4 regions of the Bradyrhizobium sp. USDA 4541 genome follow, and region 2 is predicted to be linked to each of the others. Evidence: predicted binding sites of a transcription regulator. Region 2 holds the regulator's gene; each other region holds the start of a gene.
What was found. The regulator PhoB, encoded in region 2, activates phosphate uptake and scavenging genes when phosphate is short. The targets are predictions, from matches to a motif close to TGTCATNNANCTGTCAT.

Region 1: a site for PhoB is predicted at 3,147-3,163, ahead of J2R80_RS12810 (esterase-like activity of phytase family protein). Genes of this name have one in related genera too.
Region 3: a site for PhoB is predicted at 3,045-3,061, ahead of phnC (phosphonate ABC transporter ATP-binding protein). Genes of this name have one in related genera too.
Region 4: a site for PhoB is predicted at 4,504-4,520, ahead of phnF (phosphonate metabolism transcriptional regulator PhnF). Genes of this name have one in related genera too.

Annotation. Positions count from the first base shown of each region.
Region 1 is NZ_JALJZF010000001.1:2,739,768-2,746,995, reverse strand. Features, by position in the region: gene hemP (hemin uptake protein HemP) at 43-249, shown strand; gene J2R80_RS12825 (hemin ABC transporter substrate-binding protein) at 258-1,205, shown strand; gene J2R80_RS12820 (iron ABC transporter permease) at 1,202-2,302, shown strand; gene J2R80_RS12815 (heme ABC transporter ATP-binding protein) at 2,299-3,102, shown strand; gene J2R80_RS12810 (esterase-like activity of phytase family protein) at 3,211-4,563, shown strand; gene J2R80_RS12805 (enoyl-CoA hydratase-related protein) at 4,944-5,780, opposite strand; partial or broken gene J2R80_RS12800 (IS5 family transposase) at 5,967-6,682, opposite strand; partial or broken gene J2R80_RS12795 (mucoidy inhibitor MuiA family protein) at 6,800-7,228, opposite strand, start outside.
Region 2 is NZ_JALJZF010000001.1:2,258,250-2,265,477, forward strand. Features, by position in the region: gene J2R80_RS10500 (ATP-binding protein) at 1-135, shown strand, start outside; gene pstS (phosphate ABC transporter substrate-binding protein PstS) at 271-1,281, shown strand; gene pstC (phosphate ABC transporter permease subunit PstC) at 1,510-2,499, shown strand; gene pstA (phosphate ABC transporter permease PstA) at 2,504-3,349, shown strand; gene pstB (phosphate ABC transporter ATP-binding protein PstB) at 3,346-4,164, shown strand; gene phoU (phosphate signaling complex protein PhoU) at 4,271-4,987, shown strand; gene phoB (phosphate regulon transcriptional regulator PhoB) at 5,133-5,843, shown strand; gene J2R80_RS10535 (GcrA family cell cycle regulator) at 6,139-6,651, opposite strand; gene J2R80_RS10540 (aspartate aminotransferase family protein) at 7,139-7,228, shown strand, end outside.
Region 3 is NZ_JALJZF010000001.1:8,156,225-8,163,452, forward strand. Features, by position in the region: gene phnE (phosphonate ABC transporter, permease protein PhnE) at 1-126, opposite strand, end outside; gene phnE (phosphonate ABC transporter, permease protein PhnE) at 123-1,007, opposite strand; gene phnD (phosphonate ABC transporter substrate-binding protein) at 1,091-2,023, opposite strand; gene phnC (phosphonate ABC transporter ATP-binding protein) at 2,103-2,918, opposite strand; gene J2R80_RS39080 (chloramphenicol acetyltransferase) at 3,130-3,795, shown strand; gene J2R80_RS39085 (alpha-D-ribose 1-methylphosphonate 5-triphosphate diphosphatase) at 3,792-4,964, shown strand; gene J2R80_RS39090 (DUF1045 domain-containing protein) at 4,974-5,663, shown strand; gene hemC (hydroxymethylbilane synthase) at 5,670-6,680, opposite strand; gene pncA (bifunctional nicotinamidase/pyrazinamidase) at 6,746-7,228, opposite strand, start outside.
Region 4 is NZ_JALJZF010000001.1:8,146,777-8,154,004, forward strand. Features, by position in the region: gene phnL (phosphonate C-P lyase system protein PhnL) at 1-559, opposite strand, end outside; gene phnK (phosphonate C-P lyase system protein PhnK) at 568-1,365, opposite strand; gene J2R80_RS39020 (alpha-D-ribose 1-methylphosphonate 5-phosphate C-P-lyase PhnJ) at 1,358-2,242, opposite strand; gene J2R80_RS39025 (carbon-phosphorus lyase complex subunit PhnI) at 2,239-3,342, opposite strand; gene phnH (phosphonate C-P lyase system protein PhnH) at 3,346-3,954, opposite strand; gene phnG (phosphonate C-P lyase system protein PhnG) at 3,959-4,420, opposite strand; gene phnF (phosphonate metabolism transcriptional regulator PhnF) at 4,549-5,274, shown strand; partial or broken gene J2R80_RS39045 (patatin-like phospholipase family protein) at 5,371-5,530, opposite strand; gene J2R80_RS39050 (DUF1269 domain-containing protein) at 6,123-6,623, opposite strand; gene J2R80_RS39055 (Na/Pi cotransporter family protein) at 6,970-7,228, shown strand, end outside.

The DNA.
Region 1 (7,228 bases), 480 kb from region 2:
GCAAACACCATTTGAAAATTTTCGCAGGCGCAGCACCACAATATGTCCGCAGCTTCCGAAGACAATATCGACGCAGCCGGAAAGCAGACCGAGCCTGCATCCGGCGCGGCCAAAACGCTGATCATGCGCGGTAATCGTCTCGACAGCCGCGACCTGTTCGCTGCGGAGCGCGAGATCATCATCATGCACGGCGAAGAGCATTACCGGTTGCGGCTGACCTCGCAGAACAAGCTGATCCTGACCAAGTGACGGCCCCGATGACAATTTGTCGCACGCTCGCTTTGCTCGCCTTCTCTCTGCTGCCGATCGAAGCCGTGACGGCCGAGGGCATCACCGTGCATGACGCACGCGACCGCGACGTCGTGATCGACAATCCGTCGCGGATCGTCTCGATCGGCGGCGCGATCACCGAGATTCTCTATGCCCTCGGCTTCGAGGACCGCATCGCCGGCGTCGATGCGACCAGCCTCTACCCGCCGGCTGCGCTGCGCGAGAAGCCCGACGTCGGCTACATGCGCCAGCTGTCGCCGGAGGGCGTGCTTGGCCTGCACCCGTCGCTGGTGCTCGCAGTGCAGGGCTCCGGGCCGAAGGAGACCATGGACGTGCTCGAGGCGGCCAAGGTGCCGCTGGTGCTGGTGCCGGAGACGTTCTCGGAGGCCGGGCTGGTCGAGAAGATCAGACTGGTGGGCCACGCCATGGGCGCCGATCCACGCGCCGCCTGCCTGACCACGGCGGTGGAGAGCGATCTCGCGCAACTGCGCGCGCTGCGTGCTCGGGTGACCAAGCCGGTGCGCGTGATGTTCGTGATGTCGCTGTTGAATGGCCGGGCGATGGCGGCGGGCCACAAGACCGCGGCGGACGAGATCATCCGGCTTGCCGGCGGCGTCAACGCCATCGATGGTTACGACGGCTACAAGCCGGTCAATGACGAGGCCATCGTGGCAGCGAAACCGGATGTCGTGCTGTCGATCGATCGCGGCAAGGACTCGTTGACGTCGGATGCCGTGTTCGCGCATCCAGCCTTCGCGCTGACGCCGGTCGCGGCCAACAAGGCCTTCATCTCGATGGAAGGCCTTTATCTGCTCGGCTTCGGACCGCGCACCGCGGCCGCGGCACGCGACCTCTCGGTCAAGCTCTATCCGGCGCTGGCGCCGGAGGCCGACAACTTCAAGCCGGCAGCGCTGACCGCGAATTGCCGGCAATGAGCGTGCTGGCCGAACGCCGCGGACGTGCGAAACGACGGCGCGCCGGCATGTCGCTGCGGCCGGCCGCGACACTCACCCTGCTCTGCCTGCTTGCGGCGCTCGCAGGCACCGCCCTCGTCGCCCTGACGGTCGGGGCTGCCGGCATTCCAATGGCTCGGCTTCCGGCGGCGCTTGGGCTTTGGGCTGATCGTGTCGCCAACCCGCTGCTCGCACGCGACCAGCTCGTGGTGTGGTCGATCCGCATCCCGCGGATCGCGGCGGCGGCGATGGTCGGCGGCCTCCTTGCCGTATCAGGCTCGATCATGCAGGGCCTGTTCCGCAATCCCCTTGCCGACCCCGCGCTGGTCGGCGTCTCCTCCGGCGGCGCGTTTGCCGCGGCGGCCGCGATCGTGTTCACCGACAGCCATCTCGGCGAAAGCCTGCGCTTCCTGCAACACCAGCTGCTGCCGATCGCGGCCTTTGCCGGCTCGCTGATCACGACCGTCGTGCTTTACGGCATCGCCAGCCGCGGCGGCCGGACATCGATCGCGATCTTCCTGCTGGCCGGGCTTGCGATCGCCGCGATCGCCAATGCCGGCATCGGCCTTCTGGTGTTCGTCGCCGACGATCGCCAGCTTCGCGACATCACCTTCTGGCTGCTCGGCTCGCTCAGCGGTGCGACCTGGAGCAAGCTCACGGCGCTGGCGCCGGTGCTGGCGGTCGCGCTGGTCGCCTGCCTCTCGATCTCGCGCGGGCTCGACGTGCTGGTGCTCGGCGAGGCGGAGGCGTTCCACAGCGGCGTCGACGTCGAACGGCTGAAGCGGATCTCGATCGTGCTGGTGTCGGCGATGACCGGGGTCGCGGTCTCGGTCTGCGGCGTGGTCGGTTTCGTCGGCATCGTGGTGCCGCATCTGTTGCGGCTGGTGATCGGGCCCGCGCATCGGCTGCTGCTGCCGGCCTCCGCGCTGCTCGGCGCCATCCTCCTGGTCGGCGCCGACACCGTGGCGCGCACCATCGTGGCACCCGCGGAAATGCCGATCGGCATCCTGACGGCAGCGATCGGCGCGCCGTTCTTCCTCGCCATGCTGCTGCGGCAGCGCGGGCTGGTGTCGCTATGACGGCCCTGCTCGAAGCACAGTCGGTATCGATGACGGTCGGCGGCGCGACCCTGGTCGATGCGGTGTCGCTGCAGATCGGTGCCGGCGAGATGGTCGCGATCGTCGGTCCCAACGGCGCCGGCAAATCGACCCTGCTGCGGATGCTGTCGGGCGACCTGCGTCCGTCCCGCGGGGCGATCAGGCTGAGGCAGCGCGACCTGCAAACTTACCGACCGCGCGCGCTGGCGCAGCACCGCGCGATGCTGTCGCAGCATGTCAACGTCACCTTCCCGTTCACCGTCGAGGAAATCGTCAGCATGGGCGCCGGCGAAAGCCCGCGTGCCGTGGCGCGGGCGCTGGTCGAGGCGGCGCTCGACGAGGTCGGGCTCGCGCGTTTCCGTTTCAGGCAATTGCCGACACTGTCCGGCGGCGAGCAGCAGCGGGCGCATTTCGCCCGCGTGCTGGTGCAGCTCGCCTGCGGCGAAGCGCTGCATGGACCGGGACTGTTGCTGCTGGACGAGCCGACCTCGAGCCTCGATCTGCGGCACCAGATCGACCTGGTCGAAACGGCCCGGCGGCGCGCCGCCCGCGGCACCGCGGTGATCGCGATCCTGCACGACCTCAACCTCGCGATGCGGTTCGCCGACCGCATCCTGCTGCTGCACCGCGGCCGGCTTGCCGTCGACGGCGACCGTACGGCGGCGATGAAGGCCGAGACGCTGCGCGAGATCTTCGAGATCGACGCTGCGATCGCCTATACCGGAAACGGTGTGCCGTTCCTGCTGCCGCAGACGATGCAGCCGGCGCGCAAGGCGACGTAACGCCGCAAGCCTTATCCCGCCGCAACATCCGCGGTTCACAAAACTGTCAGCCGGCTGTAACAGGCGGCTCGGAGAACACCGCATCGTTTATCCTTTGGGAGATCAACCATGCGCCTGTCCCTGCTCTGCTCCGTCGCCTCGATCCTGCTCGCCACATCGGCATTCGCGCAGGGTGAGGGCGAATTCCCGGCGACGCTGGCGGGACACGCCGTGATGCCGGCGGAGAGCTTCATCGACGCGCCCGCCGACGCCCCTGATGATCTGAAGACCTCGGGCAAATACACCACCGGCAAGCGCGTCGACGCCATCGGCACCGTGATGGGCAAATCGTACGAGCGGCCGACCGGCGTGTCGCTGCCGTTCAAGGGCCAGCCGCTGCAGGGCCATTCCGGCATCAAGGTGATGCCCGACGGCTCGTTCTGGGTGATCACCGACAACGGCATGGGCTCGCGCTACAACTCGGCGGACTCGATGCTGTACCTGAACCGGCACAAGATCGACTGGGCGAGCGGCAAGATCGAGCGTCAGGAGACCGTGTTCCTGCACGATCCCGACAGGAAGGTGCCGTTCCGCATCGTCCACGAGGACACCGCCAAGCGCTATTTGACCGGTGCCGATTTCGACACCGAAGGCTTCCAGATCATCAACGACATTTTCTGGATCGGCGATGAATTCGGGCCCTACATCCTCAAGGCCGACAAGACCGGCAAGATCCTCGCCGTGTTCGAGACCGTCGCCGACGGCAAGCCGGTGCGCTCGCCGGATCACTGGGCGGTGCAGTCGCCCGGCGCGCCCGGCGCCAGCTACACCAACGTCAACCTGCGCCGCTCCAAGGGCTATGAAGGTTTTGCTTCCTCCAAGGACGGCAAGTTCCTTTACGGCCTGCTCGAGGGGCCGCTGTGGGATGCCGACAAGAAGGATTGGGAGAAGGTCGACGGCAAGGAAGCCTCGCGCATCCTGGAATTCGACGTCGCGGCGGAGAAGTTCACTGGACGCTACTGGCAATATGCGTTCGAGCAGAACGGCAATGCGATCGGCGACTTCAACATGATCGATCCGGCCCAGGGCCTCGTGATCGAGCGCGACAATGGCGAAGGCACCGCCGACAAGGCCTGCCCGCAAGGCCAGCGCGGCGAGAACTGTTTTCCTGACCTCGCCAAGTTCAAGCGCGTCTACAAGATCGAGCTGTCCGATGCCAATGTCGGCAAGCCGGTGCGCAAGATCGCCTATATCGACCTGATGAAGATCCGCGATCCGAACAAGAATGCGCGCAAGCCGCTCAACGACGGCGTCTACACCTTCCCGTTCTTCACCATCGAGAACGTCGACCGGGTCGACGAGACCCACATCATCGTCGGCAACGACAACAACCTGCCGTTCTCCTCGAGCCGCGACCCGAACAAGGCCGATGACGACGAGTTCGTGCTGCTCGAGGTCGGCGACTTCCTGAAGGCGAAGTGAAGGGCTGCTTTCGCCGATCACACCCGTGTCGTTGCCCGGCTCGGCCGGGCGACCCAGTATTGCAGAGACGTCCGAACTTAGTGGATGGGCCGCGGCGTACTGGATGCCCCGCTCAAGGCGGGGCATGACAGCGAATATGCGGATAGCGTGATGCTCATCCCGGCACGACGGCCATTCCGTCATCCCCGCGCAAAGGCTACGCCTTTGTCGCTGGAGGTGCGAGCCTTGCGGCGCAATTGCGCCGCTGGGCGAGCCTCGAAGGATGCACGGCCACCGATGCAGCCGCGCGGAGACAGCCGGGCCGCCGCCCCTCGAGACGGCCGCTTTGCGGCCTCCTCAGGGTGACGGTGATACAGCTCAGCGCGCGGCTTGCGTGATCCTCACTCCTTCTTCGTCCGGTAATCTCCGAACGTCGTGTCGCGCTGGTCGAGCTGGGCCTTCACGCTGCCGCCGTCGCGGCGGAAGCCCGCCATGTAGGCCTTGCTGGCCTCGGTCGTGAAGGCCAGCGCCTGGATCTCGGTGCCGGCCCGCATCGCGGCGCGGGCGCCCATGATTTCCATCGCGCGGTGGACGCTACGCTTGTTGAGCTGCTGCAGCTCGATCGGCACCTTGGCCGCGCGCTCGGCGAAATCCAGCGTCTTCGTCTCCAGCTCGGCGAGCGGAAACGACCGGGTCGCATAGCCCCATTCGGCGGCCTCGCGGCCGGACATCGCGTCGCCCGTCAGCATCAATTCCATGGCACGGCGCATGCCGACCAGCCACGGGTGATACTGCATGTCGGGCGGGCTCATCAGCCGCACCGGCGGATAGCCGATCTGGGCGTCGTCGGCGACGTAGACCACGTCGCAGGCGGTCGCGAGCTCGGTGCCGCCGGCGAGGCAATAGCCGTGCACCTGCGCGATCACGGGCTTTGCGAGATCCCAGATCGAGAACCAGCCCTCGACGACATGGCGCGACCATTGGCCGGGCCCGGATGCCGAGTGATAGGGCTGGTCGACGCGATTGTCGGCGGAGAGATCGTAGCCCGCCGAGAAGCAGGGTCCGGCGCCGCGCAGGATCGAGATCGAAATTTCGGGATCGCGGTCGGCCTGCTCCAGCACCTCGAAGATCTCGCCGCGCAGGCGATTGTTCAGCGCGTTGCGCTTCTCGGGGCGGTTCAGCGTGATGCGGCGGACGCGCGGACGCGGATCATCGACGATGATGTGCTGGTAGCTCATGGATCCTCCCGATCTCAGGCTTTGTTGCCTTTGGCAAAGTGATGCCCGAGATCGGCAGGGTTGTCATCGGCAGATGACGCAGGTCCTCAAAGCGTTTTCAAGCGAAGTGGGTTCCGGTTCGCGTGAAGAAAACGCGTCAAGCAACAACGCTAGAGCCCCGGCACGGGCTCTAGGTGGTGTGGACACTTATCGCAGCCATAGGACGATGGCAGCGAGAGTGACGACGGCCCGGTAATTCCGGGCGGTCTTTTCGAAGCGGGTTGCGACGCGTCGGAACTGCTTGAGCTTGCTGAAGCAGCATTCCACGAGATGGCGCTGGGCATAGAGATGTTTGTCGAGCGGATATTTGAGGGCTCGCGAGGGGTTGTTGGGGATGACGGCGAGCGCCTTTTTGGCGGCGATGTCTTGGCGCAAACGATCGGCGTCATAAGCCGTATCGGCGATGACGACCTCGGCGGGCAGCCCCTCGATTAATGCAGCGGCTTGTGGTGCATCGCCCTTCTGGCCCGCGGTGAGCGTGAACCGCACGGGGCATCCCAAGCCGCGTACGGCCATATGTATCTTCGTGCTCAGGCCGCCGCGCGAGCGCCCGATCGCTTGATCTTCAGACCCCCTTTTTTCGCCCCGGCGGCGTGCTGATGCGCCCGGACAATGGTGGAATCGACGATCAGATATTCGAAGTCCGGATCCTCGGACATCGCCTCGAAGATGCGGCACCAGACACCCTTGCGGCTCCATCGACTGAACCGCCGGAACACGCTGTTCCAATCTCCAAAAGCCTCCGGAAGATCACGCCAAGGAGAGCCCGTACGCACGATCCAAAGCACACCTTCCACAAACATCCGGTTGTCCCGCCCGGTCGAGCCCTTCTGATCGGGCCGGCCTATGATCAGCGGCGCCATGCGCTCCCAGGCCGCGTCGCTCAACACCAAACGCTCCATCACACCCAAGGCCGCCTCCCAAAAAGAAGCCTTGAATCTGATTTGCTCTCAAAAGGGAATCCTTAGAGTCCACACCACCTAGCCCGCCGGCACCATCACGACGCCCTTGTCCTTGGGCCAGCGCATCCGCCAGGCGAAATTGATGTCCCTGATATCACCGGCCTTGGCCTCGAACGCCCATTCCAGCACGCCGCGCTTGTCGCGCAGATTGGTGGTCGTGGCAGGCGTCGACGACGGCAGCATCTCCACCACGATATCGTCGTTCTCGCTGACCGGGAGCTGATCCTGGACCGCGACCTTGATCGGGAAGTCGTGGCCGTTGCGCACCGTGGTCTTGAAGGCGCGCTCGTCGGTCTTCGACGTGGTCACGATCAGGCCGGCGGAGCCCTCGTTGCGCTTCACCACCGTGCGTTCGATCTTGACCTTGTCGTCGGCGCCGAAGCCGAGCCGCACGGTCTCGTCCTTGGCGGCGGTGGCCATCCGGCTGCGGCCGACAAAGATACCGTC
Region 2 (7,228 bases):
CTCGGATTATCGTTGGTGAAACATATTCTTAACCGTCATCGCGGGCGTCTTTTGATCGAGAGCGTGCCGAAGAACGGGGCCACTTTTACCGCCTGTTTTCCCCGGCCGAAGACGCCGTTGCCAACTCAAAGCTAAGCGTTTTCAGAAGCTTAGTACTGTCATCCAACTGTCATCCAACCTTCGTAAAAGCAGCACCGACCGCTCCTAGATGGACCGGCGTGAGCGCGATCGGGCGCATTCGGCGCTTCGCTCACTGGATGGAGACCACCCATGAATTTCATCAAAGCAATCGTCGCAGCCGGCGTGATCGCCGCTTCGACGTCGGCCTTCGCTGCCGATATTACCGGCGCGGGCGCGACGTTTCCGTTCCCGATCTATTCGAAGTGGGCTGACGCCTACAAAAAGGAGACCGGCAACGGTCTGAACTACCAGTCGATCGGCTCCGGCGCCGGCATCAAGCAGATCCAGGCCAAGACCGTGACCTTCGGCGCCACCGACGCGCCGCTCAAGCACGAGCAACTCGAGAAGGACGGCCTCGTGCAGTGGCCGATGGTGATGGGTGCGATCGTCCCGGTCGTGAACCTCGAAGGCATCAAGCCGGGTGACCTGATCCTGTCGGGCGAAGTGCTCGGCGACATCTATCTCGGCAAGATCACCAAGTGGAATGACGCGGCGATCGCCAAACTCAATCCGAAGCTGACCCTGCCGGGCGATGCCATCACCGTCGTGCGCCGTTCGGACGGTTCGGGCACCACCTTCAACTTCACCGACTATCTCTCCAAGTCGAACGCCGACTGGAAGTCCAAGGTCGGTTCCGGCACCGCGGTCGAGTGGCCGGTCGGCGTCGGCGCCAAGGGCAACGAAGGCGTTGCCGGCAACATCAGCCAGACCAAGAACGCTATCGGCTATGTCGAGTATGCCTACGCCAAGCAGAACAAGCTGACCTACACCGGGCTGGTCAACAAGGCCGGCAAGACCGTGCAGCCGACCATGGCTGCCTTCCAGGCTGCCGCCTCGAATGCCGACTGGGCCAAGGCTCCCGGCTACTACGTGATCCTGACCGACCAGCCGGGCGAAGCCTCCTGGCCGATCACCGCGGCGACCTTCATCCTGATGCACAAGGACTCGACCGACAAGGCGGCCTCGCAGGAAGCGCTCAAGTTCTTCAAGTACGCCTTCGAGAAGGGCGACAAGGCGGCCGAAGAGCTCGACTACATCCCGATGCCGGACTCGGTCGTCAAGCTGATCGAGAAGACCTGGTCGTCGGACATCAAGAGCTAAGTCCGACGCTGCGACAGGGCCTGTGCCGACTCGATCGCGGCACAGGTTGAGCGACCAAGACCCGGTCTCCATCACCGCGGCAACAAGCGCGCGATCGAGGCCGGGTTCGCGCCTCAAGGGGCGTGGCTGGAACGACGACGCCCGGCCAAATGCGTCAGTGAAGATCGCTTCGGGGCGTAGCGGTTTGCGTGGCTTTTGCATACTAAAGAGGGGATTGGCGTGGCAGACATGGCTGTTCAGAGCGATGTGATGGAAGCCGCGGGACCTTACGATCGCGCCAAGGCCCTCAGCGCCTTCAAGCTCGGTGACCTCACCTTCTATTGGATCACCCGTATCTCGGCGATTTCGGTTCTGTTGATCCTCGGCGGCATCATCCTGTCGCTGATCGTCGGCGCCTGGCCGGCGATGAAGGAATACGGCTTCGCCTTCCTCTGGACGCAGCGCTGGGCGCCCTCGGCCGATCCACCGGTGCTCGGCGCGCTCGGCCCGATCTACGGCACGCTGATCACCTCGGTCATCGCGATGCTGATTGCCATTCCGGTCGGCATCGGCATCGCCGTGTTCCTCACCGAGCTCTGCCCGCAAATGCTGCGCCGCCCGATCGGCATCGCGATCGAGCTGCTCGCCGGCATCCCCTCGATCATCTACGGCATGTGGGGCTTCTTCGTGCTCGGCCCGTTCCTGGCCAACACGTTCCAGCCCTTCATGATCCGGATCTTCGAGGGCGTCCCGGTGCTGGGCGCGGTGTTCGCAGGCCCGCCGTCCTATCTCAGCCTGTTCAACGCCGCGCTGATCCTTGCGATCATGGTGCTGCCCTTCATCACCGCGATCTCGGTCGACGTGTTCAAGACCGTGCCGCCGGTGCTGAAAGAGGCCGCCTACGGCATGGGCTGCACCACCTGGGAAGTCGTTCGCAGCGTCGTGATCCCCTACACCCGCGTCGGCGTGATCGGCGGCATCATGCTGGCGCTCGGCCGCGCCCTCGGCGAGACCATGGCGGTGACCTTCATCATCGGCAACTCGTTCCGGATCTCGTCGTCGATCTTCGCGCCGGGCACCACGATCTCGGCGGCGATCGCCAGCGAATTCGCCGAGAGCGACGGCCTGCACCAGTCCGGCCTGATCCTGCTCGGCCTGCTGTTGTTCGTGCTGACCTTCTTCGTGCTCGCCGGCGCGCGGCTGATGCTGATGCGGCTTGAAAAGAAGGCGGGGAAGTAACGCCATGAACCCGATCTACAAATCCCGCCGCCGCAGCGACATCGTCATCCGCGCACTCTGTGTCGGCGCGGCGCTGTTCGGCGTCACCTGGCTGGCGCTGATCCTGATCACGCTGCTCTATAACGGCCTTGCCGGCCTCAGCGTGCAGCTGTTCACCCAGAACACGCCGCCGCCCGGCTCGACCGAAGGCGGCTTGCTCAACGCCATCGTCGGCTCGGTCATCATGACCGTGATCGGCGTCGGCATCGGCGCGCCGCTTGGCCTGTTCGCCGGCACCTACCTCGCCGAATACGGCAAGCACGACAAGCTGACCTCGGTGATCCGCTTCATCAACGACATCCTGCTCAGCGCGCCGTCGATCATCATCGGCCTGTTCATCTATGGTGCGGTGGTGGTGCCGATGCGCGGCTTCTCGGCGATCGCAGGCAGCCTTGCGCTCGCGGTGATCGTGATCCCGGTCGTGCTGCGCACCACCGAGGACATGCTGCTCTTGGTGCCCAATCCGCTGCGCGAGGCCGCCTCCGCGCTCGGCCTGCCGCGTTCGCTGGTGATCAAGCGGATCGCTTATCGTGCCGCGCGATCGGGTCTGATCACCGGTGTGCTGCTGGCGACCGCCCGCGTCGCCGGCGAGACCGCGCCGCTGCTGTTCACCGCGCTGTCGAACCAGTTCTTCAGCCTGGATCTGACCAAGACGATGGCCAACCTGCCAGTGACCATCAACAACTTCGTGCAGAGCCCCTACGCCTACTGGAAAGAGCTGGCGTGGAGCGGCGCGCTGCTCATCACATTCACCGTGCTCGCGTTGAATATCGGCGCGCGTATCCTTGGTGCCGAAAGGGCCGCAAAATGACCGAGCTTTCCGTCTCCACGACTGCCGCAGGCCACATTCCCCAGGTTCCGCTGCCGGAAGCGCCGCCGAAAGTCACGGTGCGCAACCTCAACTTCTATTACGGCGAGCACCACGCGCTGAAGAACATCAACCTGACGCTCGGCACCAACCGCGTCACGGCGTTCATCGGCCCGTCCGGCTGCGGCAAGTCGACCCTGCTGCGCATTTTCAACCGGATGTACGACCTGTATCCGGGTCAGCGCGCGGTCGGCCAGCTGATGCTGGACCAGACCAACATTCTCGACCCCAAGCTCGACCTCAACTTGCTGCGCGCGCGGGTCGGCATGGTGTTCCAGAAGCCGACGCCGTTCCCGATGACGATCTACGAGAACATCGCCTTCGGCATCCGCCTCTATGAGAAGATCTCGAAGTCCGAGATGGACGACCGGGTCGAGAAGGCGCTGCGCGGCGGCGCGCTGTGGAACGAGGTCAAGGACAAGCTGAACGCCTCCGGCCTGTCGCTCTCCGGCGGCCAGCAGCAGCGCCTGTGCATCGCACGCACCGTGGCGGTGCGCCCCGAGGTGATCCTGTTCGACGAGCCGTGCTCGGCGCTCGACCCGATCTCGACCGCCAAGGTCGAGGAGCTGATCCAGGAACTCTCCGAGGACTACACGATCGCGATCGTCACCCACAACATGCAGCAGGCGGCGCGCGTCTCCGACAAGACCGCCTTCATGTATCTCGGCGAGCTGATCGAGTTCGACGACACCAACAAGATCTTCACCTCACCGAGCGATCGGCGCACCCAGGACTACATCACCGGCCGGTTCGGTTGACCGGCGCATGATCCGGAAAAGTGGAAACCGGTTTTCCGATCAGGTCATGCTAAAATTCAGGACACGAAGCCATGATCCCCGGGATCATGGTTGAGGGAGACAAGCGATGGCTTCTGAACATACCGCCAAGGCATTCGACAGCGACCTGCAGGAGTTGACCCGCCTGGTCGCCGAGATGGGCGGCCTGGTCGAACGAATGATTACCGAGTCGGTCGACGCGCTGATCCGTCGCGACGTCGCGCTCGGCAAGCGCGTGGTCGCCGCCGACATCGAGATCGACAATCTGCAGCGCAACATCGAAGAGCGCGCGGTGCTGACGATCGCGCGCCGCCAGCCGATGGCGATCGACCTGCGTGAGATCGTCAGCGCGATGCGCGTCGCCACTGATCTCGAGCGGATCGGCGACCTCGCCAAGAACATGGGCAAGCGCGTCGCGGCGCTGGAGAGCGATTTCCAGCCGCTGAAGTTGATCCGCGGCCTCGAGCACATGACCGACCTCGTGCTGTCGCAGGTCAAGTCGGTGCTCGACGCCTATGCCGCGCACGACCTGCCGGCGGCGATGAACGTCTGGAAGGGCGACGAGGAGGTCGATGCGATCTGCACCTCGCTGTTCCGCGAACTGCTCACCTACATGATGGAAGATCCGCGCAACATCTCGTTCTGCATCCATCTGATGTTCTGCGCCAAGAACATCGAGCGGATCGGCGATCACGCCACCAATATCGCCGAGACCGTGTTCTACATGATCGAGGGCCAGCAGATCACCGACAAGCGCCCGAAGGGCGACATGACCACTTTTGCCACCACGGTGCCGGGCAACTGAGGCATGATCGGCAAGCACGGAACCGGCAAGAGCGAAACTGGACGATCCTCGCGACAAATCGTTTCCGCGGGGACTATGCTCAAGGAAGTAAGCGTTTCGGTTTGCGTCTGGGCAACGGATCACCACAGAGAAAGAACTTAAACCGATGAGCGCACGCATTCTGGTAGTCGAAGACGAGGAAGCGCTGACGACGCTGTTGCGCTACAATCTCGATGCGGAAGGCTACGATGTCGAGACGGTGGGGCGCGGCGACGATGCGGATACAAGGCTGAAGGAGCGCGTCCCCGACCTCGTGGTGCTGGACTGGATGCTGCCGGGCCTGTCCGGCATCGAACTGTGCCGCCGCCTGCGGGCGCGGCCCGAGACCAAGCAGCTTCCGATCATCATGCTGACCGCGCGCGGCGAGGAAAGCGAGCGCGTGCGCGGGCTTGCCACCGGCGCCGACGATTACATCGTCAAGCCGTTCTCGGTGCCGGAGCTGCTGGCGCGGGTGAAGGGCCTCTTGCGCCGCGCCAGCCCGGAGCGGCTTGCGACCGTGCTGACCTACGGCGACATCGAGCTCGACCGCGAGAAGCGCCGCGTGGCGCGCTCGGGCCGTCCGATCGATCTCGGGCCGACCGAGTATCGCCTGCTCGAATTCTTCCTCGAGCATCCCGGCCGCGTGTTCAGCCGCGAGCAATTGCTCGACAGCGTCTGGGGCCGCGACATCTACATCGATGAGCGCACCGTCGACGTGCATATCGGCCGCCTGCGCAAGCTGCTCAATCCGGGCCGCGAGCAGGATCCGATCCGCACTGTGCGCGGCGCCGGCTACGCGCTCGACGACCGCTTTGCCAAGGCCGAGCCGCAGCCGTAACGGCCATGCGGCATTCATAAACCGCAACACGGCGTCGTCCCGGCGAAAGCCGGGACCCATACGCCGCGGCCAGCGCAATCGGCACGCGGCCAGACGGCTTTCTAACAACACCCATTCGTGGTTATGGGTCCCGGCCTGCGCCGGGACGAGGCCGGTGATGTAGCGGTAGCCCGGATGGAGCCGACGGGTCGCGCGAACGAGCGCCCCGTTGGCTCCATCCGGGCTGCGTCACACAAAAAAATCCCCGCTTTCGCGGGGATTTGTCTTTGAGGTCTTCCGTCGTTTTCCCGAGTGCTCACTTGATCTGCGGTTTCGCCGACGGCCGGCGGCGATCGGCGGCGGGCTGGTAGGCGACGCGCGAGTGATGCGCGCAATAGGGCAGGCCGCCGAGCGCTTTGCCGCCGCAGAAGAAGAATTCCGGGCTCGAGGGATCGCCGACCGGCCAGTGACAGGTGGCCTCGTTGAGCTCGAGCAGCGACAGCCGCTGGCTCATCGGCACCACATTGTCGTAGGAGATCGGATCGGGCTCCATCTCGGCCTCGAAGGCGTGCGCCAGCGCGGTGTTGCCGCGCGAGACCGGGCGCGCCACCCGCATCATGTGCTGGGCGGGGCGGGCCTTGCGCTGCCGCGGCGCGGCCGTGGAGGGTGCCTTGGCGCGGCCGGAGAGGCCGAGCCGATGCACTTTGCCGATCACGGCGTTTCGCGTCACATTGCCAAGTTCCGCCGCGATCTGGCTGGCCGACAGGCCGGACTCCCAGAGTTTCTTCAGCTGCTCGACGCGATCGTCGGACCAGGTCAATACAGTCATCGCATTCTTCCCTTCGCGTAGCGCCGGCCAATCATTGGAGCGGCGCTGCGAGCCAATCTGGACAAATATCCCTGCGGCCAGAATCCCTTAGCCCTCGCCGGGCACGGTGTTGCGCCCGAACGTTTACGCGAGACACAAAGGCTACTTAGAGGGTCCAGTACCGCCGCACGAGATGTCGTACCCGACAGGCCAAACGCTACAATATGGCGTGACTCTGGCGCAAGAGTCCGCGGTCGTGCGTCCACATGTTCCCACACAGTTAAGCATCGCGATGAGGCTTTTCCACCGCACCGGAATGCTCCGGATTGCGCTCGTTTCGCATTGCAGGAAGGCCACTTCGTGGCGATTGACACTTACCGACCGCAGCATAGAATGCCCGCCACGTGCCGCCCGCAAAGGCGGCCGTTTTGTTTTCCGAAGCTGGCCGTTGCTGCGCTGGCGTCAAGGCGCGCGGCAATTGTCGGCTTAAAAACCGTCAGTGATCGTCATGACCAACGCTGCCACGTCGCATCTGCTCCCCGTCTTCGCCAGGGTCGATCTCGGTTTCGAGCGCGGTGAGGGCGCCTGGCTGATCGCA
Region 3 (7,228 bases), 5.9 Mb from region 2:
CACGAAGATCGCGAGCGCCGCCGCGATCATGGCCGGCATCGCCAACCGTGCCGATGCGGGACGTTCGAAGACGTCGGGGTACTTCGCGCGCAGTTCCGCGGTGTCCGGCCTCGGCATCTGGCTCATCGACGGGTCTCCTTGCCGAACAGCCGGCCGCGCAGCCAGCCGGTCGAGATGTCGATGATGAAGACGGTGACGATGATGGTGATGAGGATGGCGCTGACGTCGGAATAGTAGAACTTGCGGATCGCGACCACCAGCTCCTGGCCGATGCCGCCGGCGCCGACGAAGCCCATCACCGACGCCTCGCGGACGTTGATCTCGAAGCGCAGCAGCGCATAGCTGGCATAGCCGGCCGAGACCTGCGGCAGCACGGCAAAGCGCATGCAGGACAGCCAGCTCGCGCCGGTGGAGCGGATGCCCTCGACCGGCTTCATGTCGGCATTCTCGACGATCTCGGCGAACAGCTTGCCGAGCGCCCCGGTGGTGTGGATCGCGATCGCCAGCACGCCGGCCATCGGCCCGAGGCCGAACGCGATCACGAAGATCAGCGCGAACACGATGCCGGGGACGGTGCGGGCGAATTCCAGCAGGCGGCGGATCGTGAAACGTACCCACGGGCCCGGCGACGTATTCTGGGCCGCGAAGAAATTGAGCGCGAAGGCGAGCACGGCACCCGTCAGCGTGCCGACATAGCTGATCAGGATCGTCTCGCCGAGCATCTTCAGCCACTTATGCCAACCCCAGAACCATTCGGCGGGATCGGTCCAGACCCGCGCGCCGGAATCCAGCGTCAGGATGCGATCGAAATAGCTGACGAAATTGCCGAAATAGGTGAACAGCGTGCGCAGGTTCACTTCCGCGCCGAACGCCGCGATCACCAGCACCGCACAGAATGCCGCCGTTGCCAGCGCGGCCTTCAACCGCTTGCGTGCGACGGACTTGCGGTAGGCGTCCCCCAGCGTCGCCAGTTGCTGCGCTGGAAGAATGGATACGGCGGTCGCCATCGACGCGTGCCAGTCCGGTTCGGAGTTGAGTGGAGAGAAAGGGCCGGGCTATACGCCCGACCCTCGTGACGTCAGGCGTGCGATCAGCTCGCCTTCTTTCGCAAACCGTCGACGAACTTGATCAGCTCGATGGTGCCGTCCCAATCCTTGGTGGTGGCGGGATGGAAGCCCTTCTTCTGACCGTCGGACAGACGGTCGAAGGCGGCCTTGTCCTTGGTCGGGGCGTCGAAGAAGGCCTTTGCGATCGCGGCCTTCAGGTCCTCCGGAAGATCGGTGTTGTACGCATAGGGGCCGTTGATGATCAGCGCCGACTTGTGGATGATGCGGAAATCATCCTTCTTCATCGCCGAGCCGTCGGCATTCTTCAGCATGCCCTTGGTCAGCATCTGGGCGAGCGTGGAATCATCCTCGTTGGTCCACTGGTTGGCGGCCACATCAACGGTTCCCTGCGACAGCGCCAGGACGGCGTTCTCGTGGCTGCCGGTGAACACGACCTTGCCGAAAAAGCCTTCGGCGTTCGCGATGCCCATCTTGTTGAGTTCGAAGCGCGGCACGTTGTTGCCGGACGTCGAGTTCGGATCGACCAGGCCGAGATTCTTGCCTTTCAGGTCCTCGACGGTCTTGTACGGGCTCGACGCCTTGACGAAGAACACCGAGTAATAGCCGGTCGAACCGTCGGCGTTCATATCGTTGGCGAACGCGTCGGTCTTGACGCCGGTCAGGCGCGCGCGAGAGAACGAGGCCGAGCCGTAGCTGGCGATCTGGATGTTGCCGGCGCGCTGGCCTTCGATGACGGCCGCGTAGTCGTTGGCGATGCGCAGTGTGACCTTCACGCCGAGCTCCTTCGACAGATACGCCACGAACGGCGTCCAGCGCTCGGTGACGCCGGAGGCGTTCTCGGCCGGCACCACCGCGAAGGTGAGCTCCGGATACTTTGCCTTCCAGTCCTGCGCGGAGGCCGAACCGGCAAATGCCAGCGCGGCGGCGCCAGCCAGAATGATGCGACGAGTGAACATGACTACCCCTCTTTTGTTGTAGTTGCACCTGTTGGCCGGGCAAAATGCCCGGCCTCCCAGATTGAAAAATGCGCGACGCTCAGGCCGCGGCTGCGGTGCCGAGTGCCGACGCAGTTGCACCGTCGGGCGCGGGCAGCGGTGCTGCGCCGATGACGTCATTGGCCTCGAGGTCATAGAGCTCGCGGGCGATATGGTCGGTGAGCGCCGCGGGGGCGCCATCGAACACCACGCGACCTGCGGCCATGCCGACCAGGCGGTCGCAATAGGTCCGCGCCAGGTCGAGCGAGTGCAGATTGCAAAGCACTGTGATGCCGAAATGCTTGTTGATGCGCAGCAGCGCGTCCATCACGATCTTGGTGTTGCGCGGATCGAGCGAGGCGATCGGCTCGTCGGCGAGAATGATGTCGGGCTCCTGCACCAGCGCGCGGGCGATCGCGACGCGTTGCTGCTGGCCGCCGGAGAGCTGGTCGGCGCGCTGTGCCGCCAGCTGGGCGATGTCGAATTGCTCGAGCGCCGACAGTGCGAGCGCCCTGTCCTGCTCCGGCCAGACCTGCGCCAGCGAGCGCCATGACGGAATCTGGGCCAGTCGGCCCATCAGCACGTTGGTCAGCACATCAAGGCGGCCGACCAGATTGAACTGCTGGAAGATCATCGCCGAGCGCGCGCGCCACCGCCGCAGTTCCTTGCCGCGCAACGCGGTGACGTCGGTGCCCTCGAACAGGATACGGCCGGAGGTCGGATCGGCGAGACGGTTGATCATCCGCAGCAGCGTCGACTTGCCGGCGCCGGAGCGGCCGATCACGCCGACAAAGCTGCCCGGCGCGATCGAAAAGGACGCGTTGTCGACTGCGGCTTTCGTGCCGAAACGGCACGTCAAACCTTCCACCACCAGCATGTAATGCTCCAACCGCGCCTCGTTGGGTCATCGCTATCCCCGGCGTTTTACAGTTATGTGACGACAGCGCTGCGGTGCGGCGATCGTCCACACCCCTCCCTTGTCGCTCCCTTGCCGTCATCGCAACGTCATGATGTTGTCATCAAGCATCCCGATGACGAGCGCGCATCCCCCGGAAGCCCAAGATTCTTGAAGATTTGCGGAGGCCCTGATGGCCGGAAAAACACTCTCGGTTGTGCCGACCGTCGACCCGACCGCGTCGGTCCGTGAGAGCAAGCTCGGCAAATATACCGAGGTCGGCGCGCGCACGATCCTGCTTGAAGTCAGCATGGATGACTATTCCTACGTCGTGAACGACAGCCAGATCACCTACACCTCGATCGGCAAGTTCTGCTCGATCGCGGCGATGACCCGCATCAACCCCGGCAACCACCCGATGCATCGCGCGACTCAAGCGCATTTCACCTACCGCGCCAGCGCGTATTTCCCCGGAGAGAGCGACGACACCGACTTCTTCAACTGGCGACGTGCGCATCACGTGCATATCGGCCATGATGTCTGGATCGGGCACGGTGCGATCCTGTTACCAGGACGGAACATCGGAACCGGCGCTGTCGTCGCCGCCGGCGCGATCGTGACCAAGGACGTTCCCGCCTACACCATCGTTGCCGGTAATCCGGCGCGGCCGGTGAAGCGGCGCTTCTCCGAGACGATCGCCGACCGCCTCGCCGCGCTCGCATGGTGGGACTGGGATCACGAGACGCTCCGCCGCGTCCTGCCCGACTTTCGCAAGCTCGCGGTCGAGGAATTCCTCGACAAGCATGAGGCCGAGGCCGTATCCCAATCGCAAGCCAAACAACGGAGCGCCGCATCGTGACGGACATTTTCATCGAGGGCGGGCGCACGCTGGTTGACGGCGCCCTGGTCGAGACCTCGCTGCGGACCGCAGGCCGCGACATCGGCGCGCTCGACGCCGAGCAGGGTCGCGCCGTGCTTCACATCGATGCCAGTGGCCTCCTGGTGCTGCCCGGCATCATCGACCTGCATGGCGATGCGTTCGAGCGGCAGATGATGCCGCGCCCCGGCGTCGACTTCCCGACCGACGTGGCGCTGATCGACAGCGACCGGCAGGCGATCGCCAACGGCATCACCACCGTGTTCCACGGCACGACCTGGTCGTGGGAGCCCGGCCTGCGCAGCGCGGAGAATGCGCGCAAGCTACTCGATGCGATCGAGGCGCTGCGGCCGCAGCTCGCCGCCGACACCCGCCTCCACCTGCGTCACGAGACCCACAATCTCGAGGCCGAGGCCGAGATCATTCAATGGCTCGGTGAAGGCCGCATCGACCTGTTCGCCTTCAACGACCATAGCAACGTCAAGCCGAAGAAGCGCAACCAGCTGGCCGAGCGCACCGGGCTCTCCGTCGAGGCCGTCAACGACATGCTCGACCGGATCGTGGCGCGCCGCCCCGAGGTGCCCGCCTCGATCGCGCGACTGGCCGCCGCCGCGCGCGCGGCCGATATCCGCATGCTCTCGCATGACGACAACAGCCCGGCGATGCGCCAGGAGTTTCGCGCGCTGGGCGCTGTGATCGCCGAATTCCCTGTCAACGAGGAGACCGCGCGCGACGCCGCGGCGGCGGGCGATTTCATCGTGTTCGGCGCGCCCAATGTGGTGCGCGGCGGCAGCCATACCGGCTGGACCAAGGCATCCGACATGATCGCACAGGGCCTCTGCTCGGTGCTGGCGTCGGACTATTACTATCCGGCGCAGCTGCTCGCGGCGTTCCGCCTCGCCGCCGACGGGATCCTGCCGCTCGCCAGGGCCTGGGACCTGATCTCGTCGGCGCCGGCCCGCGCGGCCGGGCTCGCCGATCGCGGCGTGCTCGCCGCGGGCCGCCGTGCCGACATCATCGTCGTCGACGACAAGGCGCCGCTGCGGCCGCGCATCATCGCCGTAATAGCGGCCGGACGGCTGGTGCATCTGGCGGACGCGAGCTGCCTCGTTCATTTACTCGCGCCGCGCAAGACGGTTGCGGCGGCGTAGCCCAGTCCCATGGCCAGCACTCCGCGCTACGCGATCTATTATGCGCCGTCACCCGACAGCGTCCTGCACCGCTTCGGTTCGACACTGCTCGGCTACGATGCGGTGTCGGGCGACGACCTGCCGTTTCCCGAAGGCGTCACGCCGGACTGGCGCGAGATCACCGAAGATCCGCGCAAGTATGGATTCCACGCCACGCTGAAAGCGCCCACCGCGCTCGCCGACGGTCGAAGCGAGGCCGAGCTTCTCGATGCCTGTGCCGCCTTCGCCGGCCGCGCGCGGCGCATTCCGGTGATCGAACCGGTGGTCGATGCGATCAGCGGCTTCATCGCGGTGATCCCGGCCAGCCGCTCGGATGATCTGCAGCAGCTTGCCGCCGATTGCGTCACCGAATTCGACGCGTTCCGCGCGCCGCTGACGCCGGAAGATCGCGCGCGCCGCAGGCCAGAGAAACTCACCGCGCGGCAGTGCGACTATCTTGACCGCTGGGGCTATCCCTACGTCATGGAGGAGTTCCGCTTCCACATGACGCTGACAGGGCGGCTGAGCGACGAGCGGCGCGGCCCGATCGTGGCGCAGCTGCGCTCACGGTTCGCGGCGGTCGACCTCGCGCGGCTCGCAATCGACCGCATCGCGCTGTTCAAGCAGACCGACAGCGCATCGCGCTTCCGCATCATCGGCAGCTGGCCGTTGCGGGCGTAGCGCGCGCTATTCCTCCGCCCGGGTGCGGGCGATGATCTCGGCGGCGCCCTTCTCCAGCAGCTCCATGCCCACGGCGCGGCCGAGTTCGCGCGGCCGGTCCGCGGGTCCGCGCCGCGTCACCTCGATGAAGCCGGCGCCGGCCTCGTCGAGCACGGAGGCGCGCAGCGTCATCTCGGCTCCCGCGAGCGTGGCGTGGCCCGCGATCGGCGAATTGCAATGACCGTTGAGCACCCACAGCACCTCGCGCTCGGCCTCGGCCGCAAGCCGCGACTGCACGTTGTCGATCCCGGCAAGCCGCGCACGCGTCGCCCAGTCGGTCTCGACGCATTCCACCGCGACAATGCCCTGGCCGACCGCCGGCAGCATCTCGCCGACCGAGAAATCATGCGCGATGCGCGCGGTCATGCCGATGCGCTCCAGGCCCGAGCGCGCCATCACCAGCGCATCCGCCGGCCCCACGTCGCCGCCGCCGGGCAGCCGCTGCTTGTCGCCGCGATCGAGCTTGGCCACGCGCGTGTCGGCGGCGCCGCGATAATGGATCACGGTCGCTTCCGGAAACAGCCGGCGCAGATAGGCGGCGCGGCGCACGGCGTTGGTGCCGATCATGAAGCCCTTGCCGCGCGCGGCGCGCAGCGTTTCCAGCGACAGGCCGGGACGCAGCACGAGGCTGTCATTGGCGGCATCGCGCGCCAGCATCGCGGCGATGACAAGACCCGGCGTCTCCTCGTTGCCCGGCACGTCCTTCAGCGAATGCATCGCCGCCTGCAAGGTGCCGGCACGCATGGCTTCGCGGATCTCGGCGACGAAGGCGCCGCCCTTGCCGCCATGACGCAACAGCTTGCTGGTCTGGTCCTGGTCGCCGCGGGTCTCGAACTTGACGATGTCGACGGCAAGGTCCGGCGCCGAAGCGCGCAGCAGGCGCGCGACCTCATCCGTCTGCGCGAGCGCCATCGCGCTCTTGCGCGTCCCAATCCGCAAAACCTGTCCCGACACGAAAGCTCCGCTACGCGTGATCATCAACGGTGGGGGATTAGAACAAAAAGCCAGTCAAAACAACGGTTTTTGCCCCTCTTTGGCGACGCTCAGACGAGCTCCTCGACAAGCTCCACCCCGGCCGCGCGCATCGCCGCGGTGGCGATGGCAAGCGAACCGCCGAGATCGATGGCGCGGCAGCCTGCCAGCACGACAATAGTCTCGAAACCGAGCCGGCGCGCATCGAGCGCCGAATACTGCACGCAATAGTCCGTGGCGAGCCCCGCCATCACAATGCGCTTGAGGCCGCGCTCGCGCAGATAGCCGGCGAGCCCGGTCGGCGTCTTGCGGTCGTTCTCGAAGAACGCCGAATAGGAATCGATCGCGGCCCGGAACCCCTTGCGGATCACGAGCTCGGCCCGCTCGGTGGCGAGGTCAGGATGAAACGCGGCGCCCGCGCTGCCCTGGATGCAATGATCCGGCCACAGCGTCTGCGGCCCATACGGCATGGCGATCTCGGAGAACGGCGCCGCGCCCGGATGCGAGGTCGCAAACGAGCTGTGGCCGGCCGGATGCCAGTCCTGGGTCAGCAC
Region 4 (7,228 bases), 5.9 Mb from region 2:
TCGCCGCATCGAGCGAAGCGGTCGGCTCGTCCAGCAGCAGGATCGGCAGGTCCGAGATGAAGCCGCGCGCGATGTTGACGCGCTGCTGCTCGCCGCCGGAGAAGGTCGAGGGCGGCAAGGTCCACAGCCGCTCCGGAATGTTGAGCCGGCGCAGCAGCTGGCCGGCGCGCGCGCGGGCCTCCTCGCGCGCCACGCCGTTGACGATCAAAGGCTCGGCGACGACGTCGATCGTCGCCACCCGCGGCACGGCGCGCAGGAACTGGCTGACATAGCCGATGGTCGAGCGGCGGATGCTCAGCACCTGGCGCGGCTCGGCGGTGGCAAGGTCGACAACCATGCCGTGATGGCGGATGCCGATCCGGCCGCTGTCGCAGCGATAGTTGCCGAAGATCATCTTCAGGATGGAGGATTTTCCGGCGCCCGACGGGCCCGACAGCACCACGCACTCACCCGGATCGGCGTGGAACGAGACGCCGCGCACCACCGGCAGTTCGACGCCGCCCTGCAGATGCATGGTGAAGGTCTTCTCGGCGTTGGCAAGTTCGATCATCGCGGTCATTGGCACGCTCATGGCGGAAGAATCGAGGAAACGAGCAGCTGCGTATAGGGCTCACGCGGATCGTCGAGCACCTGGTCGGTGAGGCCGGTCTCGATGACGCGGCCGCCCTTCATCACCATCACGCGATGCGAAAGCAACCGCGCCACGGCGAGATCGTGGGTCACGACGATCGCGGCGAGCCCGAGCTCGCTGACGAGGTTGCGCATCAGGTCGAGCAGGCGGGCCTGCACCGAGACGTCGAGGCCGCCGGTCGGCTCGTCCATGAACACCAGCCGCGGCTCGGTGACGAGGTTGCGGGCGATCTGCAGCCGCTGCCGCATGCCGCCGGAATAGGTCTTTGGCGCATCGTCGATGCGGCCGGTATCGATCTCGACCCGCTCCAGCCAGGTCGACGCGGTGTCACGGATGCGGCCGTAATGATTCCAGCCGACCGCCATCAGCCGCTCGCCGACATTGGCGCCGGCCGAGACGCCCATGCGCAGCCCCTGCGCCGGGTCCTGGTGCACGAAGCCCCAGTCGGTGCGGAACAGGAAGCGCCGCTCGGCCTCGCCGAGTTCAGCGAGATCGCGCAGCACGCCGTCGCGCATCCGGTAGCACACCCGGCCCGCGCTCGGCGCGAGCTGCGCCGAGAGCAGCTGCAGCAGCGTCGACTTGCCCGAGCCGGACTCGCCGACGATCGCCAGCACCTCGCCGGGATAGAGCGCGAACGAGACGTCGCGGCAGGCGGCAAGCCGGCCGTAATTCTTGGCAAGCCCTTCGGCCACCAGCAACGGCTCGTCGTTGTCGAGGCTCGCGAGCTCAGACATGCGCCTTCTCCTTGTGCGGCGCCGCGCTCTCGGTGCCGTGATGGCCGGCGGCTTGGCGCTGCTCGCAGAAGTCCGTGTCGGAGCAGACGAACATCCGCCCGCCCTTGTCGTCGGTGACGATCTCGTCGAGATAGGAATTGTCGGCGCCGCACAGCGCGCAGGGCGCGTTGAAGCGGTAGCGCGTGAACGGGTGATCCTCGAAGTCCAGCGACACCACGGTGGTGTAGGGCGGGATCGCGTAGATGCGCTTCTCGCGGCCGGCGCCGAACAGTTGCAGCGCCGCGCAATTGTCCATCTTCGGATTGTCGAATTTCGGCGTCGGCGACGGGTCCATCACGTAGCGTGCGTTCACCTTCACCGGATAGGCGTAGGCGGTCGCGATATGGCCGAAGCGCGCGATGTCCTCGTAGAGCTTGACGTGCATCAGCCCGTATTCGGCGAGCGCGTGCATGCGCCGCGTCTCGGTCTCGCGCGGCTCGAGGAAGCGCAGCGGCTCGGGGATCGGCACCTGATAGACCAGCACCTGTCCGGCATGCAGCGACGCCTCGGGAATGCGGTGCCGGGTCTGGATCACGGTCGCGTCCGTGGTCGAGGTCGTGGTCGCGACACCCGCGGTCTTGCCGAAGAATTTGCGGATCGAGATCGCGTTGGTGGTGTCGTCCGAGCCCTGGTCGATCACCTTCAGCACGTCGTCGGGACCGAGGATCGCGGCGGTCACCTGCACGCCGCCGGTGCCCCAGCCATAGGGCATCGGCATCTCGCGGCTCGCAAACGGCACCTGATAGCCGGGGATCGCGATCGCCTTGAGGATCGCGCGGCGGATCATCCGCTTGGTCTGCTCGTCGAGATAGGCGAAATTGTACGTCGGCGCGTTCATTCCGCGGCCTCCTGCATTTCCACGGCCTCGTTGGCTTCCGCGAACTCCTGCCGCAGCTTGCGCAACAGGCCGAGCTCGGACTGGAAGTCGACATAGTGCGGCAGCTTGAGATGCTCGACAAAGCCGGTCGACTGGACATTGTCGGAGTGCGACATCACGAACTCCTCGTCCTGCGCTGGCGCCGCCGCCTCCTCGCCGAGCTCGCGCGCACGCAGCGCGCGATCGACCAGCGCCATCGACATGGTCTTGCGCTCGCTCTGCCCGAAGGCGAGGCCATAGCCGCGGGTGAAGCACGGCGCCTCGGTCGTCGAGCCCTTGAACTGGTTGACCATCTGGCACTCGGTCAATTCGATCGAGCCGAGCGGCACGGCAAAGCCCGCGTCCTCGGCGAAGAACTCGACCTCGACCTCGCCGAAGCGGATCTCGCCGGCGAAGGGGTGATTGCGGCCGTAGCCGCGCTGCGTCGAGTAGCCGAGCGCGAGCAGGAAGCCCTCATCGCCGCGCGCCAGATTCTGCAGCCGCAAATCGCGGTCGGCCGGAAAGCTCAACGGCTCGCGCGTGAGGTCGCCGACCGGCGTGTCGCAATCTGCCTGCGGCGAGGATTCGATCAGACCGTCACGGCCGAGAATGTCGGTCACCCGCGGCGTGGCGGCCTGCGAGGCCTCCGCGGTCGCCGGCTGCTCCGGCACAAAGCCTTCCGCGAGCTGCGGATCGAGCAGGCGATGGGTGTAGTCGAAGGTCGGCCCCAGGATCTGGCCGCCCGGAACGTCCTTGAAGGTCGAGGAGATCCGCCGCCGCACCTGCATCTCGCCGGTGTTGACCGGCTCGGTGGCGCCAAAGCGCGGCAGCGTGGCACGGAAGGCGCGGACCAGGAAGATCGCCTCGATCATGTCGCCGCGCGCCTGCTTGATCGCGAGCGCCGCGAGCTCGCGGTCGTAGAGCGAACCTTCGGTCATCACGCGATCGACGCCGAGCGCGAGTTGCTCGGAAATCTGTGCCAGCGTCACCTCGGGCACCTCGCGGTCGCCGCGCCGCTCATGCGCGAGCAGACGATGGGCGTTCTCGATGGCGCGCTCGCCTCCCTTGACGGCTACATACATCGCTCACACTCCGCTTGCGATCAGCCGCGTGGCGCGCGGGATCGCCACAATGGCATCGTCATGGACCAGCACGACATCGATGCCGCGCGGGAACAGGGCTTCGTTGATCGCAAGCCGCTGGAACAGGTCGCGCGGCTTGAGCATCGCCTGCAGCACGGCGCTGCCGTCGATGCCGGGTCCTTTCAGCTCGAAGGCCGGGCCCTGCGACAGGCTGTCGACCTGCAGGATCAGTGTAGTCGACCGGTCAGGATATTCGCTGCTGCCGAATGCGAAGCAATCGAGCGCCGGCAGGCTCGCGGCATCGCCGATCAAAGCGAAGCTCGCGATCGAGGAATCGGTGATCACCGGCGCGCTGGCATGGAACTTCAGCCAGCGGGCGACGTCAGGCGTCGCCGACATCGCGGCGTCGAGCCAGATCGGCGTGTCGTGATCGAACAGCGTCAGCGCGATCGCGGCCGAGCCGCGCATCATGCCGGCCGGTGTTCCGACATCAGCGGCGACGCGCTGCACGCTGCCCGGGCGCGCCATCGCATCCATCACGGAACGGAAAGTCGACTGCGCCGACAGCACCTTGTCGGCAAAGCCCGCGGGCATTTCGGCAATCGTCGTCATTGCATCATCCCTCACCGCGCACCATCGTGTAGAAATCGACCCGCGTCGCCGCGGTTTCCGCTGCTTTGCGGCCGCGTTCGGCGTTCATGGCGACGCGCAGCGGCGCGATCACCTTGGCCTCCACCTCGCCGGACAACTCCGCCGACTGCACCATGGCGTCGCACAGCGCGATCATCTGCGCCTTCCGCGCGTCGCGGCCGAGCGTGTAGCCGAAGCCGACCTCGCCGGTCGCAAGCCGCACCGCCGCGCGCGACACCGTCGCCTCGCCGAGATTGAATGGCGCACCGTCGCCGCCGATCCGCCCGCGCAGCATCACAAGGCCGTTTTCCGGCTCGCGCAGGTTCTCATGCGCGGGCACCGCGATCGCGGCCAGCCTGCCTGCGATGTCCGTAGCGGCGGCGTGCGCCAGCACCGTCATCGCGGCCTTGCGCTGGGCCTGTTTGCTGTTTGGTCCGGTCGAACTCATGGTCGAACTCATGGGCAAACCTTTGGGCAACCTTGCCTGCATCAAGTTGTCTATGATACTAGACAACTTGATAGCGGAGCGCCATGACTGTTTCGTGACAAACCAAAGATTTCTGGTATCACCGCGCCATGAGCATGCAGGAAAGTTCCGGCGTCGCCTTGTGGCGGCAGGTCGCCGACGGCATCGAGCGCGGCATCGCTGACGGTCGCTTCGCCGCCGGCGAAAAGCTGCCCGGCGAGATGGAGATCGCCGAGACGTACCGGGTCAACCGGCACACCGTGCGGCGGGCGCTCGCCGCATTGGCCGAGCGCGGCCTGGTGCGCGCGGAACGCGGTAGCGGCACCTATGTCGAAGCCCAGCGCCTCGCCTATCCCTTGCGCTCACGCACGCGATTTTCCGAGATCGTCGGCGCCGGCGGCCACGAGCCGCGCGGCCAGCTGATCGATGCGAGCAGCGATGTCGCCAACCGCGAGATCGCGCGCGAGCTCGGCCTGAAGATCGGTGCGCCGCTGATCCGGATCGAAGCGGTGCGGCTCGCCGACCGGACGCCGATCTGCGTCTCCACCACCTGGCTGTCGACCGAGCGGTTTCCCGATGCCGGCAGCGTGTTCGCCAACGTCCGCTCGATGACGAAGCTGCTCGGGCATTACGGCGTCAAGGACTACCACCGCGCCTCGACCCGGATCACCGCGGCGATCGTCGATGCGACCGACGCCGCGCGACTCGACCTGCCGCTGGGACGGCCGGTGCTGGTGGTCGACGCCACCGACGTCGACATGCTGGACCAGCCGCTGGTGACCAAGCGCTCGCGCTTCGCCGCCGAGCGCGTGGAGTTTCTGGTCGAGAACGGCTGACAATCCCCTTTGTAATCCGAACTAAACGGTCGAGCCCTGCAAGGCCCAATGTCTTGTTACACACGCCCAGGCCAGTATGAACGTTGGTCGTCGTCAGGTGCCCGATATTGCCTCGCTGCGCAACCACGGCTCATCCATGAGCCGATCGAGCACCCCAGGTAAAAGCGCGGTACGATCCACTGCCCTCCAGCGCGAGATCGACCAGCACGGTATCGCGCACTTGGCCCGCGCGTGTTTGCGGCTCCTTCAAGGACATGGCGGGCTCCGACTGGCGTGCGGCCACGTCGCGGCCGGCGAACGATAGACAAAGCGGCCATCAGCTCCTGCCGGGAAGCGGTTGCGGGAGTGGTTGCGGACGCTGGATTCCTGGCCGCCCAGGTCTCGGAGGCCGAGTGACCGGGCGGTGGCCTGGCCGGCGCCATCCGTGCCATCCCGCCGGACCACCCCAACCCATGCCGCGCCTTGAACCAAAACCACACCGATACCAACCGCCGCCGCGCCATCCCCTGCTGTACCAACAGTAGCGGTGGCCCCTCCAGGTGAATTGGACAGTTTCCGCGAGACGAAGCTCGTCGGCGGCCTGGCGCAGACCCAGCGGCGCAATGAGGCCGGCCTGCGAACGACCGCTGGTCGCCGTGTTCGCCACCGAAGCAATCCCAAGTGCTAGGCCCCATAGAAACAATTTGCGCATGATTTTCTCCCGGCTCCTGGCTGCGCGGAAGGGAAGCGACCGCGGAGCCGAACGCCGCAGCCAACCTCATCGCTGGCGATCCGCCCAAGGACCGATGCTGTTGCGCACTGATCCCCACGCAAGTCCGCAGCGTATTAGGCCGCCACAAGATCGGCGACTAGGCAGCCTTGGCCTGGGTTGCGGCTGCGAGCGCGTCGCGAAGGTGCTGCTCCTTCTTTTCATCGAGCGAGGTCGTCAGGACGATCCCTCCGGCATCCTTGATCGCATTGAGAACCTTGTCTGAGGTCATGGACTTGATCAGCAGGAACAGAACGGCATCTCCCGATTTCACCTTCGACGCGAGATCCTTCATGAACTGGTCTCTGATCCCGAAATCGGTCAGCGCACCGCTCAAAGCGCCTGCGCCGGCTCCGAGCGCCACGCCGAGAAGGGGATTCAGGAATACCATCCCCAAGAGCAGTCCCCAGAAGCTGCCACTGGCGGCGCCGGTCATGGTGGTGTTCACGAGCTGATTGAGCTTTACAGCGTCCCCGGTTTTGACTGCGATCACGGCATCGCTGATCGTGATCAGGTACTCGCTCTGAAGCTTGAGTATTTTTTGCCGAACTTCCTCTGCTTTGACTTCGGATGGGTACACGATCGCAACGAGATCTGACATTGAACACTCCCTGATGGCTCGAAGTGCTGCCCCTATTCCGCGCGTGATGCACGGCCGAAACTTAGCACAGACCCGAAAGTCTCTTGCCGCGCAATCATGCACGCAGCTTCACAATCCCGAGATGTTTTTAGCGCTCGGTGCAATTGAGTAAGCGACATTGTCGCATGTGTCTCGAACAAGGACTCGCCGCAAGCCTGTGTGCCGCGCCCTTCTGAGTTCGACCCGTGCGACCAAAAAGCCGTCGCGGGATCGGCCGGATGACAAATCCTCATCCCGTGCTGACTTCAGGGCGCCGCTGCTTTAGGTTGATTGGTTCAATTGTCGGTGCACTGCGAAGAGAGCACGCATGTCGACGGCGATCTCGGTCCTCGGTGGAGTTGGTTTGTTCCTGCTTGGCATGAGCGTCATGACCGCCGGCCTCAAGGGACTCGCCGGATCCAAATTGCGGACAGTCCTGAGCAAGGCAGCAGCGACCCCGCTATCCGGTGCGCTGTGGGGCGCCATCGTGACCTTGATCGTGCAATCGTCCAGCGCCACGACGATGACCACCATCGGTCTGGTAAGCGCGGGCGTGCTGACCTTTCCACAAGGGCTGGCCCTGGTGT